One region of the Streptomyces sp. NPDC014907 genome, then DNA from elsewhere that is predicted to be linked to it. Evidence: riboswitches for the same ligand, from Rfam matches in the RefSeq annotation. Region 1 holds a riboswitch; the other holds the start of a gene.
The links. A riboswitch is a leader RNA that binds a small molecule or an ion and turns the genes downstream of it on or off. The one in region 1 is predicted to bind cyclic di-AMP.
Positions count from the first base shown of each region.

Region 2: linked by a shared signal. The riboswitch ahead of ACZ3IL_RS09285 (M23 family metallopeptidase) and the one ahead of ACZ3IL_RS19065 (transglycosylase family protein) in region 1 are both predicted to bind cyclic di-AMP.

Region 1 is NZ_JBVHEG010000006.1:293,623-296,854, reverse strand. Features, by position in the region: gene eno (phosphopyruvate hydratase) at 1-98, opposite strand, end outside; gene ACZ3IL_RS19065 (transglycosylase family protein) at 456-1,184, opposite strand; cyclic di-AMP (ydaO/yuaA leader) riboswitch at 1,188-1,361, opposite strand; gene ACZ3IL_RS19060 (LysM peptidoglycan-binding domain-containing protein) at 1,620-2,726, opposite strand; gene ACZ3IL_RS19055 (cytochrome P450 family protein) at 2,821-3,232, opposite strand, start outside.
Region 2 is NZ_JBVHEG010000003.1:20,378-23,609, reverse strand. Features, by position in the region: gene ACZ3IL_RS09290 (PP2C family protein-serine/threonine phosphatase) at 1-975, shown strand, start outside; cyclic di-AMP (ydaO/yuaA leader) riboswitch at 1,188-1,333, shown strand; gene ACZ3IL_RS09285 (M23 family metallopeptidase) at 1,345-2,463, shown strand; gene ACZ3IL_RS09280 (PrsW family intramembrane metalloprotease) at 2,534-3,232, opposite strand, start outside.

The sequences.
Region 1 (3,232 bases):
CTGCCGTCGTCGAGGCCGACCTCGACCTCGACCGTGGGGTTGCCTCGGGAGTCCAGGATTTCCCGGGCTACGACGACGTCGATGGACGGCACGAGCATCTCCTTCTGGGATGTGACGCTGGATGTGACGCAAGGTCGGTGCGGGGTCGCTCGGCCTTGCGGCAAGAGCCTAACCGTCCCGGGGGCTCCGGTCGGCCGGGCGCCCGCACCCTGGGACGAAAAAGGACCCAAGGGTACGCACAAGGTGAGGAATCACCCCGTATCTACCGGCCGGTAACCCTTGAACGGCCCGCACTCCCGTACGGAGGGGGCCCCGTACGGACCCGCGCGGAGCGGCCGGGAAAAGGGGGAACCCCGGCCCGGCGCGCACGGGGGAGGGCGCGCCGGACCGGGGTGGTCACCGCGGGAGGGCCGTCGGGGCCGCGTGAGCCGCCGGACTCACGCGACCCGCCGGACTCACTTCAGGTGGAGCTGCTGGCCCGGGTAGATCAGGTCGGCGTTCTCGACGACGTCCTTGTTCAGCTCGAAGAGCTCGGCCCAGCCGCCCTCGACGCCCTGCGCCGCGGCGATCCTGCTGAGGGTGTCGCCGGTGACGACCTTGTACTCGCCGTCGCCCTTCCTGACCGTCTCGCCGGTCGGGGTGATGACGGTCTTCCTGGCGGACTGCGGAGCGGCGTGGCGCTTCTCGGCCTTCTTCGGGACCTGGCGCTGCTCGCTGCGGGTGGTCGGCTGCTCGGCCGAGCGCTTCTGCGTCCGCTGCTTCTTCGCGGGCTTCTCCTGCTCCGTCGCGCTCTCGGCGGAGCCGCCGTACGAGGCGCCCGAGAGGCCGACGCCGCAGTGCGGCCAGGCGCCCTTGCCCTGGCCCGCGAGGACCTTCTCGGCGACGGCGATCTGCTGGGACTTCGAGGCCTGGTCGGCCCGCGGGGCGTAGGCGGTGCCGCCGTACGCGGCCCAGGTGGAGGACGTGAACTGAAGGCCGCCGTAGAAGCCGTTGCCGGTGTTGATGGACCAGTTGCCACCGGACTCGCACTGGGCGACGCGGTCCCACTCGGAGGCCGTGGCGGCCGAGGCGGCGCCCGCGGTCATCAGCGGGGCGGCGACGGCGACACCGGTGACGCCGACGAGCGCGGCGACCTGGGTGGCCTTGGAGGGACGGCGGTGTTTGCCCTTGGCGGAAAACAGCATGGAGTTTCTCCTCACCGACGCCTGCGAGGTGAGCTGTCGGGTTCGGGCCAATGAGTTGCCCGGCCGCGTGTCCTAGCACGCGGCTTCACCCCAAGCCGATCGTCGGCCGTCTGTCTCAACGGCCGGGGCCGGCGCTTACCTTGGTTCCCCCGCTCCTGCCTTCGGCGCTTGCGCGACGACTGTTCCCGTCGACCGACGGCAGGATTCGGCGTTTCGGTCGATGGGGCCCGCGGTGGCGAGCGGTGACGACCGTACGCACAGACCGCCCCGAAGTTCAAAGAGGCTCATATGACTAATTTCGCCTCTCCTTGCACACCGCCGGGGCCCGTTTGCGCAGGTGAGAGGTGACGGAAGCAGAGCTTCCGGACACGACACGCCAGTTGGGGCAAAGAGACCCATGTCTCACTCGCATGGATTCGGACATAAGCCCGCGAACTACCCCGCCGCCGACGTCGGAGCCGTCGTCAGATCGAGGTTCTGACCAGGGAGGATGAGGTCCGGATCGGTCCCCACGGTCCGCTTGTTGGCGTCGTAGAGGGCGGTCCACCCTCCGGGGAGTTCGTTCGCCCGTGCGATGTCCGAAAGGCTGTCACCCGGACGCACGACGTATTCACCCGAAGAGCCCTGACTGTCCGTTACGCTCGAATCCCTCACCCCGTCGGTGACGGGGGTGCCCGTGGGGTTTTCGGCGAGCTTGTCCGTACCCGAGGCGTGTCTGCCGGATTCGATCGATTCGCCCGTCTTGGGGCTTTCCTCCGGTGCGGCACCGCCCCGGTGCTTGCCGGTGCCGGGCGCGACCGACGTCCCGTCACCCTCCGGCGTACCGGGCGTAACAGACGTATCGGGCGTAACGGGCGCGAGGGAGCCGCCGGGCGCGGTCGGACCCACCGGCGCGGACGGGGCCGTGGACCCGGTCGATCCTGTCGGCGCGGACGGCGTGGCGGGAGCCGACGGCACGGCCGGGGTGGTGGTCGCCGCCGGCGCGCCCGGCGTCGTGGGCGTGACGGGGACGGCCGGGGGCGCGGAGCTCTCGGCCGCCCCGGGCGCCGTGGTCTCCGGGGTGGCGGCGGGGGCGCCCGAGCCGCCCGTGTTCCAGCCCGACTCGGGGACGGGCTTCACGGCGGGCGCGGGAACGGTGGCCGGGCCCGGGTCCACCCCGGCGGACCTCCCGTCGTTCGTCAGGCCCGCGATCGGCGCGCAGGTGGCCCACTCGGCGCTGCCCCCGGCGAGGGCCTTCTCGGCCACCGCGATCTGCTGGGCGCGGCTGGCCAGGTCGGGGCTGGGCGCGTACGCCAGACCGCCGTGGCGCTCCCAGCTCTCCTGGGTGAGCTGGAGTCCGCCGTACATCCCGTTGCCGGTGTTGGCGCTCCACTGTCCCCCGGACTCGCACTCGGCGACCCGGTCCCAGGTGGCGGAGTCGGCGGCGGAGGCGGAACCGGTGGCGAGCAGCGGCAGTGCCATGGCCGATCCGGTCACCCCTGCGGCGACGACGAGGGCGGGGGCCTGACGGGGGCGACGGTGTCGTCCGTTCCCGGAACGCATAGGAGCGCCTTTCGCGTGACGGCTGAGACTGCCGCGAAACGTAGCCGCATTCGAACGTCCGTCACAAGTCGATGGCTCCCCGATCACGTGAAGATCACATTTCTGACACGCCGTCAGTGGGGAGGAGCCGCGCGGAGGGGGAGAACTCCACCGGAAGCGTGCGCAATCCACGCATGATGAGCCCTCCGCGCCACCGCAGTCCGGCCGGGTCGACGGCCGCCTCCAGGTCCGGCAGGCGGGTCAACAGGGTTGCCAGCGCCGTCTGTCCCTCGAGACGGGCGAGCGGCGCGCCCAGGCAGTAGTGGATGCCGTGCCCGTACCCGAGGTGCTGGTTGTCGCGCCGGGCGAGGTCGAGCGTGTCGGGCCCGTCGAACCGCTCCGGGTCCCGGTCGGCGGCGGCGAGCACCACGAGCACCGGGTCCCCCGCCGGGATCTCCTGCCCGCCGATGGTCAGCGGCCGCGTCGCGTACCGCCAGGTCGCCATCTCCACGGGCCCGTCGTACCGC
Region 2 (3,232 bases), on a different contig from region 1:
GTTCTCGCCTCGGTCGGGCTCTACCTCGGCAACGACGACGTGACCCGCGCCCCGGCCGTCGCCGAGACCCTGACCGTGTTCACGGTCTCCGGGCTCGCCCTCTTCATCAACCGCGTGGTGCGCCGCAGCAGCAAACGGCTCGCGTCGGCCCGGGTCATCGCGGAGAACGCGCAGAAGGCGGTGCTGCCGACGCCCCCCGAACGGATCGGCGGACTCGTGTGCGCCGCCCGCTACGAGGCGGCGCAGGCGGACGCGTTCGTCGGCGGCGACCTCTTCGCCGTACAGGACACCCCCTACGGGGTGCGACTCGTGGTCGGGGACGTGCGGGGCAAGGGGATGGAGGCGGTCGAGGCCGTCGCCGTCGTCATCGGGGCCTTCCGGGAGGCGGCCGAGCAGGAACGGACCCTGGAGGGCGTGGCGCAGCGGCTCGAACGGGCGCTGACCCGGGAGGGCACCCGGCGGGAGGGCCTGGACGCCGTCGAGGGGTTCACCACGGCCGTCCTGGCCGAGATCCCGCGCGCCGGCGGCAGCGGCACCTTCGACGGGTTCGTGCGGGTCGTCAACCGGGGGCACCCGCCCCCGCTGGTGCTGCACGGGGACGGACGGGTCGAACCGGTGGACCCGAGCCGGCCGGCGCTGCCGCTCGGCATGGGGGACCTGGCGTCGTGGCCGGACCGGGCCGAGGCGCGCGCGTACCCGCCGGGCACGACGCTGCTCTTCTACACCGACGGCCTCTCGGAGGCGCGGGACGGGGCCGGCGTCTTCTACGACCCGGTGGCGCGGCTGGCCGGACGGATCTTCCCCGGGCCCGAGGAACTGCTCGACGCGCTCGTGGGCGACGTGCGCCGCCACACGGGCGGCGGGGCGACGGACGACATGGCGCTGCTCGCGCTGAGCCGACCCGGGGAGGGACAGCCGGAACGGCGCCGGACGATGCCGGTGGTGCATCCGGGCGGAGGAGGTCACCACCCGTAGTCGAGAGGTGTCACTGGGATAACGATTGACAAAACGTCAGATCGCAGGGGGTTTGGAGATCCTCCGTCGCGCCCTGCTGAAGGGAGGTCAAGTCGGGACACTTCCTGCCAATTCAATGAATGATCAAGGAGAGCGGCTTGGAAACGGGGCCTCCTGTCTATTAACGTTCGATAACGCAGCGCGGTCGTCCCAGCCGTCGCAAGAGACGGCGCCGCGCGCGTGCGCCGAATCCCGAAAGGGAACCGGGGAACCACCATTTGGGGTGAATCGAGCCCGCCGCGCCCGTGCGGCGTGCCCGTAGGAGACCTTCCTGCTCCGAACCCGTCAGCTAACCCGGTAGGCGAGAAGGAAGGAAAGGAGTGCGCCTCCGTGGCGTCCAACCCCCCTGCCCCCGAAGCCCCCTTCGATGCCTTCGGTGGTGGTGCGGCCCCCTCCGCCCCCGACACCGAGTGGAACCCCACCGAGGATTCCCTGCGTGACCGGAACCGCTCCGGCGGCCGGCACCGGGTCGTCAAGCAGCGCTCCAACTTCGCCCGTTCCTCCACCGTCCTCGGCGTCGGCGTCATCGCGGCCGTCGGCGCGGGCGGCCTCGCCACCGCGCAGGACAAGCCGCCGGTGGCCATCTCGCTCCCGGACCTCCCGGACCTCGACCTGCCGGACGCCCACGACCTGCCCGGCGTCGGCTCCCTCCTGCCCGAGGAGGAGCGGGAGACGGTCGCCGAGGACCGCGTCAACCCGAACCCGCTGACCTCCACCGCCTACACCACCGGGACCGGCGAGCGGACCGGACAGGTCACGCGGGCCGCCCTGAAGACCGGGGCCCCGAGCACCGCCGACGCGGGCGAGGCGCTGCGCGCCCGCATCCTCCAGCAGGCCGAGCAGCAGCAGGCCTCCGCCGACGCCGCCGAGAGGATCGCGGCGGAGAAGGCGGCGGCGGAGAAGGCCGCGGCGGAGGCGAAGGCCAAGGCGGACGCGGCGGCGAAGGCGGCCGCCGAGGCGGAGGCGAAGGCCGAGGCGGAGGCCAGGGCGAAGGCGGAGGCCGCGGCCGAGGCGAAGGCCGAGGCCGAGCGCCTCGCCCGGCTCGCCGCGAGCTACTCGCTCCCCCTCTCCTCGTACTCCGTCACCGCGACCTACATGCAGTCCGGTTCGATGTGGTCCTCCGGGTACCACACGGGCCTCGACTTCGCGGCGCCCACCGGCACCCCGCTCAAGGCGGTCCACGGCGCCACCGTGAAGTCGGCGGCCTGGTCCGGTTCCTACGGCTACCGGATCGTCCTGGAGCTGGAGGACGGCACCGAGGTCTGGTACTGCCACCTGTCGTCCATGACGGTCGGCACGGGCCAGACCGTGTCCACCGGCGAGACCATCGGCCGCGTCGGCGCCACCGGCAACGTCTCCGGCGCCCACCTCCACCTGGAGGTGCACCCCGGCGGGGGCGGCGGCGTCGACCCGGGCGCGTGGCTGCGCTCGAAGGGCCTCACGGTCTGAGGACCCGGCGCCCGTGGCCCGAGGTCCCGGGCCCGCCCCGGCCGGGACCCCTCGCGGGGGCGCCGGCGGTCTATCCGCGGTACGGGTTGTAGTCGCCGTAGTCCAGGTACTGCGGCGGCGTCCACACCCGTCCCGTCGCCCGGGCCGCGTACGTCAGCGCGGGCGAGGCGACCGCGCGGCGCTGCCACAGGTGGTGCAGCAGTTCCCGTTCGCGGGCCGCGAAGTCGGGACCGGCCGTGCCGCGCCGGGCCCGGTCGCGCAGGAACGCGAGGGTCGTCGCGAAGGACTCGTACTCGCCGACGGCCCGGGCGGCCCGCTTGCCGTACGTCCGGGCGGCGACCGTGCGGGCGGTCCGGCGGGCCCGCATCGAGGAGAGGGCGAGCGGTTCGGCGGGGGAGAGCCAGCCGGCCGCCGCGTACGCCGGGAGCTCCCCGGCTATCGTCCGCAGCTCCCGCTGCCGGCTCCACACCGCGAGCCAGGTCAGCAGCCCGAAGGCGGGCATCATGAGCGCCCCGTAGACCGCGTAGAAGGCCAGGGCGCCCCCGAAGGTGACGGAGCCGTTCCAGGCGGCGTGCATGCCCATGGCGAGCAGCAGTCCGGCCAGGGGCAGCAGGACGCGGCGGAGCCGCCGGCCGCGCGGGGCGAGCGCGGCGAGACCGAATCCGAGACCGGTGAACACGGTGAACAGCGGATGCGCGAACGGCGACATCACGGCCCGTACGAAGAAGGTCCCGACGGTCACCGCGCCGATGCCGGGGGCGCCGATCTC